One region of the Paenibacillus naphthalenovorans genome, then DNA from elsewhere that is predicted to be linked to it. Evidence: riboswitches for the same ligand, from Rfam matches in the RefSeq annotation. Region 1 holds a riboswitch; each other region holds the start of a gene.
What was found. A riboswitch is a leader RNA that binds a small molecule or an ion and turns the genes downstream of it on or off. The one in region 1 is predicted to bind cyclic di-GMP.
Positions count from the first base shown of each region.

Region 2: another riboswitch for cyclic di-GMP. It lies ahead of IJ22_RS12355 (response regulator); the one in region 1 lies ahead of IJ22_RS15135 (hypothetical protein).
Region 3: another riboswitch for cyclic di-GMP. It lies ahead of IJ22_RS13390 (flagellar assembly protein A); the one in region 1 lies ahead of IJ22_RS15135 (hypothetical protein).
Region 4: another riboswitch for cyclic di-GMP. It lies ahead of IJ22_RS23855 (sensor domain-containing protein); the one in region 1 lies ahead of IJ22_RS15135 (hypothetical protein).

Region 1 is NZ_CP013652.1:3,087,930-3,091,140, reverse strand. Features, by position in the region: gene IJ22_RS15140 (phosphoenolpyruvate synthase) at 1-1,360, opposite strand, end outside; cyclic di-GMP riboswitch class I at 1,634-1,721, shown strand; gene IJ22_RS15135 (hypothetical protein) at 1,858-2,064, shown strand; gene IJ22_RS15130 (HD-GYP domain-containing protein) at 2,134-2,739, shown strand; gene IJ22_RS15125 (acyl-CoA thioesterase) at 2,931-3,211, shown strand, end outside.
Region 2 is NZ_CP013652.1:2,474,971-2,478,181, reverse strand. Features, by position in the region: gene IJ22_RS12360 (aldo/keto reductase) at 100-1,080, shown strand; cyclic di-GMP riboswitch class I at 1,323-1,405, shown strand; gene IJ22_RS12355 (response regulator) at 1,594-1,956, shown strand; gene IJ22_RS12350 (metal-dependent hydrolase) at 2,180-2,872, shown strand; gene IJ22_RS12345 (GNAT family N-acetyltransferase) at 2,890-3,211, shown strand, end outside.
Region 3 is NZ_CP013652.1:2,702,217-2,705,427, reverse strand. Features, by position in the region: gene IJ22_RS13400 (DUF429 domain-containing protein) at 1-675, shown strand, start outside; gene IJ22_RS13395 (helix-turn-helix domain-containing protein) at 644-1,546, shown strand; cyclic di-GMP riboswitch class I at 1,729-1,814, shown strand; gene IJ22_RS13390 (flagellar assembly protein A) at 1,915-3,211, shown strand, end outside.
Region 4 is NZ_CP013652.1:4,836,168-4,839,378, reverse strand. Features, by position in the region: gene IJ22_RS23855 (sensor domain-containing protein) at 1-1,830, opposite strand, end outside; cyclic di-GMP riboswitch class II at 1,922-2,005, opposite strand; gene IJ22_RS23850 (alpha/beta fold hydrolase) at 2,351-3,169, opposite strand.

The DNA.
Region 1 (3,211 bases):
GATCTTGCACAAACCGGTGATTGATTACTTTCAATGCCAAGGGAATGATGATCGGCGCCAGTTTACTGACCGTGCGTAATATTGTGCCTATCGGTATGGATCGATGGCGAAAGGCTTCTCGGCTCATGACTTCCTCCAAAGCTGACGCTATGGATTCATCCATGCCCTTGAATATTTTTAGCATTCTGTTTCGAACAGGCCTTATAGAAAGAGGAGCGGTAAAATCAGCAAACATTCTTCCCCCTGCATGATGCAGGATGTACGGTTCGGATGAAGCAGGATTTTTCTTTATAAAATGAAGAAGGCGGCTCAAAACGGATATAGCCAGCGGTTTCATTGGATCAGTCATCATTTGAATGTAGCCGAAATTTATAAATACATGCAATTGATTATCTGAGACAGGCGGTACCGGATATAACGATGTAATCGGCCGACTTTGGAGAATATAAAATTGACCGTCGGCAAAACCCCACTCCACATCTTGCTCCGAGGCATAGTGAGCTTCAATTTTTTTACCCAATATTGCCAGTTGAATGATTTGATGATCCGTTAAAGCCTGCAGCTGCTGTTTCTCCGGAGGGAGATGCTGAGCAACCGTTCCTCCTTCCGGCACGGCATATATGGCTGTTTCCTTCTTGGAAACCTGTTTTTTTACGATTTCACCTGCACGCACCTGATACAAATCCGCAGTAACCAAACCGGATACAAGGGCTTCTCCCAAACCGAAGCTTGCATCGATCGATACCGTTCCGCGATGTCCCGTGACCGGATCCGCCGTAAACATAATTCCGGACACCTCCGGGAAAATCATGTGTTGAACAACGACGGAAATAAACACTGAACGGTGGTTAAAGCCGTTTTTGGCGCGATACGAGATCGCCCGGTCTGTAAACAGTGAGGCCCAGCAGTTTTGTACGGCTTTGAGCAGCTGCTCCAGTCCGCAAACATTCAGATAAGTATCCTGCTGTCCCGCGAACGAGGCCGTCGGCAGATCCTCAGCCGTAGCGCTGGAACGAACAGCATAAGCTTGAGCTATCCCAGTGGTTTCCCACGCTTTTGAAATGGCCGATTTAACAGAGTTGGGCATCGAAAGGGAGGTGAGATGTTCGCGAATACGCTGTCCCAATATACGTATTTGCTCCAATTGTTCATGGCTGACGCGGTCCAACTGATCGAACAGTTCCTTCATCTCCCGGCTGGATTGAATGAATTGGCGGTAGGCGGCAGTTGTCACGCAAAAACCCTGCGGTACCGGGAAGCCGGCTCTTTTCAGCTCCCCGAGGTTGGCTCCTTTTCCGCCCACAGCCGGCAGATGGGATTTATCAATACTCTGAAAATTCAGCACATATATCGTTGGCATTTTTCCAACTCCTTAATACGAAATGGCAGCTTGCATTGGTTCCCAATATATTGATCTTGTCACTGAGTTGTCAACCATTTTTTTGCTGATTTTCATATTATTCCATCCCCCGGCAAAAGCCGTTCTCCAATCGATGGTTTACATGAGGAGAGGCTTTTCCATTCACAATATATAGTATAAAAATGAAAATTTTTACTATAAAAAAGGAATTTGATTGAATATGTCGAACATTGTTAGCTAATATCTAGTTTTTTCTAACTAATCTCCTTTGAAAAGTGATAAAGGCACACCCATTGAAAAGTGGGGTCGCAAAGCTACAGGGGCTTCAGTGTGATAAACACTATGCCAGCCAGTTACCGAAATCCGGATCATCAATCCTCCAATTTCGGGGGATTTTTTGGTTTTGGGACGTATTATGTAGCATTCTTCCATCGTCACTCTAAGTAGATGAGTTGGTCCGTATTTTGTGAAATCATTGATGAGAGGAGAGAGTGAAAATGTATCTTGGCCGAGTTCCTGCAATGGGATTGGATGAGATTCGAAACCAAACCTATGAGGAATTAAAACACCACTACACAAACCTGAAAGCTGAATTAAAGGTGGCTCGCGTTAATTTTGAATTTGAAAGGGCAGCCGATCTTAAGGAAGAAATCGATTTTATTTTAAAAGAATTATCAAGAAAAAAGGAAAAAAAGACCAGTTGATGATTGACATACGGGACGGTTTCATATGAAGTCTGCATGGATCAGTTTCTTGGTATGGAGGAGTAAGTCATGAAAAATGAACGATTGCTGTACATTCTTTTTAGATTAATGAAGAAAGAGTTAAGTACATACGAACATTGCATGCGGGTTGGCAAAATGGCGAGAATCATGGCATCCTATCTTCATTTCAATCAGGAACAAACACGTAGTCTGGTCGTAGGATGTCTGCTTCATGACATTGGCAAGATTTTTATTCCAACGGATATTATTACAAAGAAAACAGGTACGACGGCAGAAGAGTGGGAAACCATGAAACGTTATCCTGTGCTCGGAGCAAATCTGGCGCAAAAAGAAGGAATTCATGATTTGAATATTATTGAAATCATTAAATACCACCGCGAACGCTGGGATGGGTCCGGTTATCCTTATGGCTTGCGCGGTGAGTTCATTCCGACTTTTGCGCGAATTTGCTCTATCCTTGACGCTTTTGATGACATGCTGCAGGACGGTCCTCACAGAAAAGGTTTATCCGTTCAAGAAGCCAAGCAAGAGCTGTGGTATCAGAGCAGGAAGCAATTTGACAAAAATCTTGTTCAGGTTTTCCTGAGCATCCCGTTGCATGAATTAAAGACATTCTCCGGCTTCGGCAAATGGAGAAAAGAATATTACGGTTGAGTATACCAAATGCCTCCTGTGATTAATCCGGGGGGCTTTTTTACATTCGGTTTTCTCCAACGGCGCCGGATTTGGGCAAACGGGAAGCGACACAGCATTGACAACATCTGGGTTAGCCTGCATAATGTGTTCAAAACGTACATGCGCGTACGGATGATGTACATGAACATGAAGGAGCCGGCAGACTGTATATGGAACAAAGATATGTCAAGGAATCTAGATGCTACAAAACATCCCGAGTATTTCCGACGGATGTCAATAATCACAATACGCTGTTTGGCGGAAAGCTGATGGCCTATATCGATGATATCGCTTCTATCGCGGCTTCCAAGCACTGCCGCAGAAACGTCGTGACGGCTTCGACGGATTCTGTCGACTTTTTGTCACCGGTTCGAACAACAGATTCGGTATGCTTGGAATCCTTCGTAACCTGGACGGGAAGAAGTTCTATGGAGGTCTTTGTCAAAGTGAT
Region 2 (3,211 bases), 610 kb from region 1:
CGGATGAACACGTTGAACGTAAACCAATGTGCGCTGAATGCATAGAAGGCGGATTCTGTCGGCCGATGCCTTTGGCTCATGAAGAGGAGGGAAGGTTAGATGCAATACCGTACATTAGGTAAAACAGGAATGAAAGTATCCAGTCTTTGCTTCGGCACAATGTCCTTCGGAGGTGCAGCCGACGAGGCAGCCTCTATGGCCATGTTCCGAAGATGCCGGGAGGTAGGCATAAATTTCTTCGATTGCGCCGATGTGTATAATAAAGGGCTTGCAGAAGAAATATTGGGCAAGTGCATTGCCGGAATCCGCAATGATGTCATTCTTACCAGCAAAGTTCACGGGAAGACCGGAGAGGGCATCAATGACCGGGGCTTGTCACGCAGGTACATCATGCTTGCGGTAGAGGAAAGCTTGAAGCGGCTCGGAACGGACCGGATCGAATTGTATTTCGTTCACGCTTTCGATTCGGAAGCGGATATGGAAGAGATTTTGCGGGCTATGGACGATCTTCAGCGGCAGGGAAAAATACTGCATCCGGCAGTCAGCAACTGGGCGGCTTGGCAGATCGCGAAGGCGCTTGGGATTTCAGCCAGGGAAAGCCTTGCCCGGTTTGAATGCATTCAACCGATGTACAACCTGGTGAAACGTCAGGCGGAGGTCGAAATTTTGCCGATGGCTCAATCCGAGCGGATGGGCGTCATCTCCTACAGCCCTCTGGGAGGCGGACTGTTGACAGGGAAATACGGTGTCGGCCGAAAGCCTGAACTGGGGCGGCTCGTTGAGCAGGCGAATTACAAGCTTCGTTATGCCGATGCAGGCTATTACGAGACGGCGGACCGCTTCACCCGGTACGCGGATGAGCATGGCGTTCATCCGGTTTCATTAGCGGTGGCATGGGTCATGTCTCATCCCGGGATCACGGCCCCGATCATTGGCGCCCGCAGTGTTGAACAGTTGGAGCCCTCGCTTGGAGCGCTGAACATAGACATGACTCCGGAGTGGAGAAAGGAGATTTCCGCACTATCTCCTGAACCCCCATTGGCGACAGACCGATCCGAGGAAGCTGCCCATTCAAGATGAAACCGGATGCTGAAGAGGGACGGGCACGTCAGAGGCGGCATAAGCAGCGGACATCCGGGATTCTCATATTAAACATGGCGCTCTACAGCTTACTGATAAAAATTGACAAAATTGTGGCAATGCCTGGAGCGAACAGGTATAATTATAGATAAGAAAAGAAGAGCCGTTTAACCTTATTCAGGCCGAGAGTTCGCTCTTGTATTTTCACCATAGGATGCTATAATACATTTGATTATCGGTTCACTCGACTAAGGCAACCCTGGTAAAAGTCAAGGACGCAATGCTAAAGGGACTAATGTGCAAACTACGTCAGCCAGTTGCCGAAGGACCGGAGGAAATCGTCTGATACGGGCCTCCTTTACGGCAAACGGGAGGTCTTTTTTTAGTGACCCGGCATCTCATCTCAAGTTTTTTCGAGTGTTACAAATCAGCTTGACTGATCACTTGCCATTATAGGACCGTGCTGCCACTTATCCTTGCGTACATACATCATACAAGTGGGGGTAATCCGGCGTGAAAAAAATTATTATCGTAGACGATTCTTTATTTATGCGTATGATTCTCAAAAATTCCCTGATCGAATTTGGGTATGAAATCGTGGCGGAGGCAAGCAACGGGCTGGAGGCCCTGACGCTTTATTCCGAGCTTAAACCGGATCTGGTTACGCTGGACATAACCATGCCGGAGATGGACGGCCTTACGGCGCTGAAGGAAATCAAGACGATGGACCCGGATGCCAAAGTCATCATGGTGTCGGCGATGGGGCAGCAGGCGCTTTTGATTCGTGCGGTTTCTATGGGGGCCATCGATTTTATCGTCAAGCCCTTCAGCAAAGACCGTGTAAGGGAGGCATTATTGAAGGCTTTTGCCGGATGAACCGGCCGGTTTTTCAAATAGGCGTTGGGTATGGGATGGAAAGTTTACGGTCCGCCTTTGAAATCGTGAAAGATGAGGGGTGGGGCTAGCGCACCCATGAACCGTCCGATGATCTTGCGGACGTTTTTCTTTTTTTGAGTTTATGGCGGGTTCTTTGTTACAATGTACATACGATGCTTGTCCTAAAGGAACCCGATTCCCATACCAAGGAGGAGTAACCATTATGGAAATTCGCTATCATGGGCATTCTTGCGTGCAGCTCAGTCACGAAGGACACTCTCTGATCATTGATCCGTTTATTTCCGGCAATCCTTTGGCAGCTACCAAGCCGGAGGATATCAAAGTGGAGCACATCCTGCTTACCCACGCACATCCGGACCATATTCTGGATACCGTGCCGATCGCAAAAAACAATGATGCCACCGTCGTTGCCACCTTCGAGCTGGCAACGTATATGAGCTGGCAGGGAGCGAAGACGTTTGCTATGAACATTGGCGGCCGTACCTCTCTGGGCTATGCGGAGATCGAGATGATCCAGGCTTTTCACAGCTCCGGCATCGTGCTCGAAGAAGAGAAGAAGATCATCTATGGAGGCATGCCGGGCGGCTTTATCATCCGGTGGAACGGTTTGACGCTTCTTCACAGCGGGGATACCTCACTGTTCTCCGACATGAAGCTCATTGGCGAGCGCAACCAAATTGATGTGGCGTTTCTGCCGATCGGCGACGTGTTTACGATGGGACCTCAGGATGCGGCTCTTGCTGCAGAATGGCTGAAGGCCAAGACCGTCGTGCCGCTGCATTTCAATACGTTCCCGCCGATCAGGCAGAATGCGCAAGCGTTCGCCGACAGCCTCACGTCAAAAGGGATTACCGGCAAAGCTTTGCGTCCGGGTGAAGTTTGGACGCTTTCATAGACCCGGGAGGTTTCGGCTTGAATCTGAACATTATACCCGTACATACGGAGGAGCAGCTGAATGACTGCTTTTCCGTTCGCATGAACGTTTTTGTACAAGAGCAGCAGGTTCCGCCTGACCTTGAAATGGATGAGTTCGACGTCTCATGGTCGGCGTGCCGGCATTTTCTCGCGGCGGACGGCGAGAAGCCGGTCGGGACTGCACGCTGGCGGATGTATGACTCCCGGACGGCGAAGCTCCAGCGGATCGCGGTGCTTGCTCCTTATCGCGGTCGGGGGATCGGCCGCCTGCTCATCCAGGCGATGGAGGAGGATATCCGGTCGCAAGGTGTGCCTGCGG
Region 3 (3,211 bases), 390 kb from region 1:
GAAAGCCTATGGGCGGCGTATCGGCAGGCAGCGTTGTTGTTGATCGATATGCCGATCGGTCTGGCCGACGGCAGCGAGCCGCGACGCTGCGATGTGCTGGCGCGGCAGCTGCTGAAGCCCGGACGGGCGTCCAGCATATTCCCTGCGCCCGTCCGCGAGGTGCTGAGTGCCACGGATTATGCGCAGGCGAATGCGCTCCAGCGCAGGCTCAGCGGTCGGGGATTATCGCGCCAAACCTGGGCGCTTGTCCCGAAGATTCGCACGCTGGACCGGCTGCTCCGGCAGGATGAAGCGGCCCGCTTAACGTTTCGCGAGTCGCATCCGGAGCTTTGCCTCGCACAGCTTTTCGGCGGCCCGATGCACAGCGGGAAGAAGAGCCAGGCGGGCTTTGACGAGCGTATGGCGCATCTGCGGGGCGTGTATGCACAAGCCGACGAGGTTGTCGAAGAGCTGATGCTGCGGTATCCGCGCAAAGCGGTGGCGCGGGACGATATCGTCGATGCGCTTGTGCTCGCGGTAACGGCATGGTTGAGTGAAGGCAGACCGAGGCAGCTGCCCGAGGGCGGAGATGGGGACCGCTTGGGAATACAACGGATCATAGCTTATTACTGTTTTCTTAAAGAGGAAAGGTTGGAAAAGCACAATGCCGAATCGTTGGGCAAGCTTGATGGTTGAAAAGGCTGCGGTTGGCATCTGTCTTTGCAAATGGGATGGCCGTCAATTCATGGTCGAGGAGGCGAATCCGGCTTTTTTCCAGATCATCGGCTATACAAAAGAAGAGCTGGGGCAGGCATCCTTCTTATCTTTTCTATCGGCTGAATACAGGGATTGGGTATTGAAGCGCCCGGAGTTTTTTGAGTATGATGAGGTTCTGTTTTCGGAAGAGAGATGGACCGTAAAACACGGGCATCAAGTGGATGTGGAGCTATCTTTACGCGAAACGGTTATGGATGGGGTCTATTACTATATTATGGTTGTCAGAGACGTCAGCGACAAAAAATGGATTTTACGGCAGGGTACGGGGTATGAGGTAAGCGGAACGCTGACGACGAAATTCCGCTTTACCGATTGCTCGCTCCACGGCCCCTTGCTGGATCTGCAGAGAAAAGATTTGTTAGCGCAGCCGTTTCTTTCTTTTGTCGGATCCAAACATTTGCTTCAGGTAAGGCACTCGCTCCGCCAGGCCTTATTGTCCGCATCCGGCTTCAGTATGGCGCTGGAGTGGGTACATAACCATCGACAGGCAGATATGGAATTTCGCTTTCAACCTCTGTTAAACGGCAGGCAGGAAGTCACCCGAATTGCCTTTGTCGGCAAATGCCTGGCAAACGGGCAAACACGGGAACCGTCGGGAATAGCTGTTACGCTGCGCATGCTGATGGCGGAACGCCGTATGACGGCAACCAGGCTTTCTGAGCTGACCGGACTGTCCATGGGCACGATCTCCAAAATGAGAAACGGAAAAATTACAAACCCGCATAAATATACCATACAATGTATTGCGGATGCACTGGGTGTTCCGATTACCGAGCTTTGGCGCGATTAGATCTGTAACAATATGTAAAAACGGGCGTAAATAATGCAATGTTTTAACCTTTTTGTCGAATCTTAGCGAAAAATGACACATAAAATACTTTCTACAAGCATGGATTAGTCCTTTTGTCTTATATCGTGTTGTCGTTTGCCGATCTGCTTGATTATAATTTAATTATAAAACGGAATATTTCATTACGATAATGGCAAACTTGTCGAAAGGCAAGGACGCAAAGCAATGGGCCTAAAGTATTTCATGCTATGGCAGCCATGCCGCCGATAATGGAAGGAACGTATTTTTCATGCACCTTTCCCCGGCTGGAGAAGGTGCATTTTTTCTAAGCTGCAAAACGCTTGATTCAGAGGAAGGAGGTAGTCCGGATGTCCGACTCTATTACGGAAATGGAATTGGTCAAAATGATAAAATCGTTGGCGTTGGATTCAGCGCCGAATGGTGCCGGTTTGTCGGATTATTCCAAAGAGGAAGCTCTCGGCGGGCATAAAGAAAATACGAACCGAGGCTGGTTTAGTGTAAGCGGAAATGAAATTTTTGTACATACGTCGGATGACGAGATGTCGCCCCTTACCATTGAGGCTATACCCCCGGTCAAGCTGACTGTAAATGGAGAAGCGGTCTCCGGTACGGTAACCGTAACATCCAAGGACAAGCTGGAGTGGTCCGTAGAGGAATCTCCATTGTTTGAAATTCAGGTATCCGAGGATCGTATGCAAGCCTACCTGCTTGTGCATTCACCCGTCAGGTATGTATGGAAGCTCAGCGAGTGCGAGCCTGCCGCCCATTTGGTTCTCAGAGCGGAAGAAGACCAATCGATTATTCTTAACAAACTGGAGTTTAACGATATTATTCTTGAGCTGGATCGTTTGTCGATCACGAAAAACCGGAACATCGGGGCAGTGTTTGAGGAAGTGCTTAACCCGACATTCGAGCCGATTCTGATCGCGCGGGGAAAGCCTCCGGTTCCCGGAAAGGATGCGGAGCTGCAGCTCTTTTTCACAGAGCAGGTGGAAAATCAGTATGTGGAAATCGGGGGCGTGGTCGATTACAGAAATCATTTAAATATTCCTTCGGTCACTCCGGGAGATGTGATCGCCCGAAAAATTCCGCCGGAAGAAGGGACCGTCGGCTACGACGTATATGGCAATTTCATTCGGCCAAAAGAACCGAAGGATATTGTTATTGTAGCCAAAGACGGGGTGCAAATCCGGGAGGACGGCTTCGTTATCGCTCTTAGAGAAGGAAGACCGCGCATCACCGGCAACCAAACGAAGTTTTTTGATATTACGAAGGCTTATATCGTACCCGGCGATGTCAATATTGAAACGGGACATATTGTTTTTTCCGGCGACATTATCATTTATGGAAACGTGATGGAAAGCATGATCGTCGAGTCGCTTGGCAATGTGTATATCTCAGGCAGTGTCTACAACGCTACCGTCACGGCAACCGGCAGCATTTACATTCAAGGCAATGCGATCAAAAGCAATCTGTACTCCGGTTATTTCGGGGTGTTGTATAACCGGCTTTACAACAATTCCAAATTGTTAATGTCCCAATTCGAACAGCTGCTTGAAGCAGCGAAGCTTCTTTTCGAGATGGTGGAAAAGAAGGGGCAGAAGCCCCATTACGGACAAATTATTTTACTGCTCGTGGAAAACA
Region 4 (3,211 bases), 1.7 Mb from region 1:
AACGCCTAAATTCCTGATTTCCTGCAGAATCGCTGCCGCATTGTCTATGTCCGCAAAAATACTTTCTGTAACCTCAAGTTCCAGCCATTGCGGTTCCAGTCCGGTATCCTTCAATATCCTGCTGATCATGTCCAACAGGTCAGGTTGATAGAATTGTCGGGCAGACAAATTCACGGAAACTTTTAACGGAGGGTATCCTTGATCCTGCCAATGTTTATTTTGCTCACATCCTCGGCGAAGAACCCATTCTCCCAAAGGAATGATTAATCCGGTTTCTTCGGCTATAGGTATGAATTTATTCGGCGCGATCCTCCCTAATTCGGGATGATCCCAACGAACAAGCGCTTCCATGCCGGTTACTTTCCCTGTCGCAAGGTCGAGTTTGGGCTGATAATCAATACGAAATTGCTCATATTGAATGGCCTTTTTCAGTTCATTTTCCAACAGGATGCGTTCCAAAGAACGCTCTTCCATATCCGAATGAAAGAATGAAACTCCATTCCTGCCGCTATCCTTCACAGCATATAGAGCCATATCCGCTCGTTTTAACAATTCATCCGGGTCCCTCCCATCCGATGGAAAAAGGGCGATACCCATGCTGCAAGAAATACAATGGCGCTGCCCGAACAGCTCGATCGGTTCCTGGAGGCTGGTTTGGATCCTTTGAGATATGGATTCGACCTCCGCCGAACTCGACAGGTTCGTCAATAATACGATAAACTCATCGCCCCCCAATCGGGCGACCATATCATTCGAACGAATGCAATGACTGATTCTTTTGGCTGCTTCGATGAGAAAAAGATCTCCGGCCTCATGACCGAGCGAATCATTAATATATTTAAACCGATCCAAATCAAGAAATATGACGGCCAATTGTGAATGACGGCGCTTAGCTTGATGGACTTCTTTACGCAACCGATCCATAAATAATCTCCGGTTCGGCAAATCCGTCAATGTATCGTGGTAAGCTAAATGGTAAATCGTTTGTTCCGACTTTTTCCGTTCGGTGATATCCCGCATAATCAGAGTCAGGCTGTTGACTTCGCCCGATTGGTTGAGGATCGGATTGATCTTGGTTTCCATATAGCAATAGCTGCCGCCCCTCGTACGGACCCGGAACTCCAGCGGCGGAGACTCTTTTCTTGCGGCCAGCCGGCTCTCAATCGCATCAACGACCGTCTCGCGGTCTTCTTCATGCACCCATTGAAGGATTTGGCTGGATTCAAAATCAGCCAAATCGTGTCCTAATAAGCTTGCGTGGGAAGGAGACACATACAAAAAATTCCCCTCCGCATCAATGATTGAAATCAGGTCCGACGAATTTTCGGTGATTAAACGGTATCTTTCCTCGCTTTTCCTGATCTCTTCTTCCATTTGTTTTCGGAGGCTGATATCATTTCGAATCGAAACATATTGATACGGTCTTCCTTGTTCATTTAAAAAAGGAACGATGGTCGTATCTACCCAATAGAATGATCCGTCTTTGGCTTTATTCCGTATTTCCCCCCTCCAAATATCTCCGGATCCGATGGTGGCCCACATGTTCTTAAAAAAATCACGGGAGTGATACCCGGAATTAAGTATCCGATGGTCCTGACCAAGCAATTCTTCCCTTTCATATCGGGAGATTCTGCAAAACTGTTCATTAACGTAGAGTATGATCCCGCGCGGGTCGGTTATGGCCACAATGGAGGACTGGTCCAAGGCATGCCTGATATCGGCCAATTCCTTTAAAATATTTTTCAATTTCTCGTCCTTTTCGAATAATGGGCTTTCCAAAAAAGGATATGTTGGTGAAACGGACACACGATTTGAACCTTGATTTCTCATCTCTCATCACCCGTTAAATTTGATTTGGAAGGATGCCGCCGGAATGGTTCGGCTCCACCGAAATTCATTGTAAAAAATAAACCGACCCTATAGATTATGGGGTCGGTTGCACTACTCGCTCCCAGCCATTCAAGTGCCCAGTTGAGAATGGCTGATCATGGCTTCCACAAAGATGGGGGTTATGATCATCATTGCGTTCACAATACTCCAAGAAAGACACCCTTATCCGGGCCGGCTGCCGGGACTGACGGGTAGCCTTTCGGCCTCATGAAGAGGAATAGTCCGCTTCTCGCGCGCTCCTGTTTCTAGGACGACGGACCTGGTTTTTATTATAAACGATCGAAAATTAATTTCCAATATCTTGATTGTAAAATGATCCGCCGGGAACGAAAAAAAGACCAGGGCCCCAGCCTGATCTTCACACTGCACATTTCCTTTTTTCAATTCAACGGGCGGGCGATCACGCCATGAAGCCGCCCGCGGCAGCCTGCGGCGCGGCTTCTTTTCCGTTATAAAGCATCTATTTTTGCAAAAAATATTCCACCAATGTGCAGAACGAATTCGTCTTTTCGATCTGCGTCCAATGTCCGCATGTTGAAAACATATGAAACTCCGCATTCGGCAGCAGCTGCGCCAATTTCCAGCTGGTCTGTTCGACCGGAATCACTTCGTCTTCCCGACCGTGCACGAGCAGCACCGGACAATCGATCCGTTTGATTTGATCCTCCTTTAAAGCCATCGCATCGATATGGCGCTGCCGCGGGGCGGGGAACATCGAAGCGAAGGCCGACTGGTTTTCTTCGTTCAAAGTGGCTTGATAACGCATATGCACCAGATCGCTGTTTTCGGCAAAGCTTTTGTCATAGGAAAAAATTTGGATCAACTGTCTCATTGTTTCCGGATCCGGCGTATAGCCCCACACACGGTCCAGACCTTCCGTCAGAGGGAAGGAAACACCTACGCTCCCCATTAGCACCAGCTTTTTCACCAGATCCGGCCTTCGATAGGCCAAATGCAGAGCAAGACAGCCGCCGAGGGAATTACCGACGATCGACGTCGGCCCGATATGCTTCGCTTCAATGAATGCGATCAGCTGCTCCACCCACGCGTCCACCCCGTATTGAGCCGAAGGGGGTTTTTCCGACGAGCCGAAGCCGATCAGATCCGGAGCGTATACGTGATAATGCTTCGATAAAATCGGATACACCAAACGCCAATTCGCCCAAGCCGAAACCCCAGGCCCGGAACCGTGAATCAAAAGCAGCGGCTCCCCTTGTCCGGCTTCATGATAATACACGCGATGACCGCCGATCGTGTCATACAATCCTTGCTCCTGCATACGCCAACCTCCCCGATAAATAATATGAATGTAAGCCGGCAC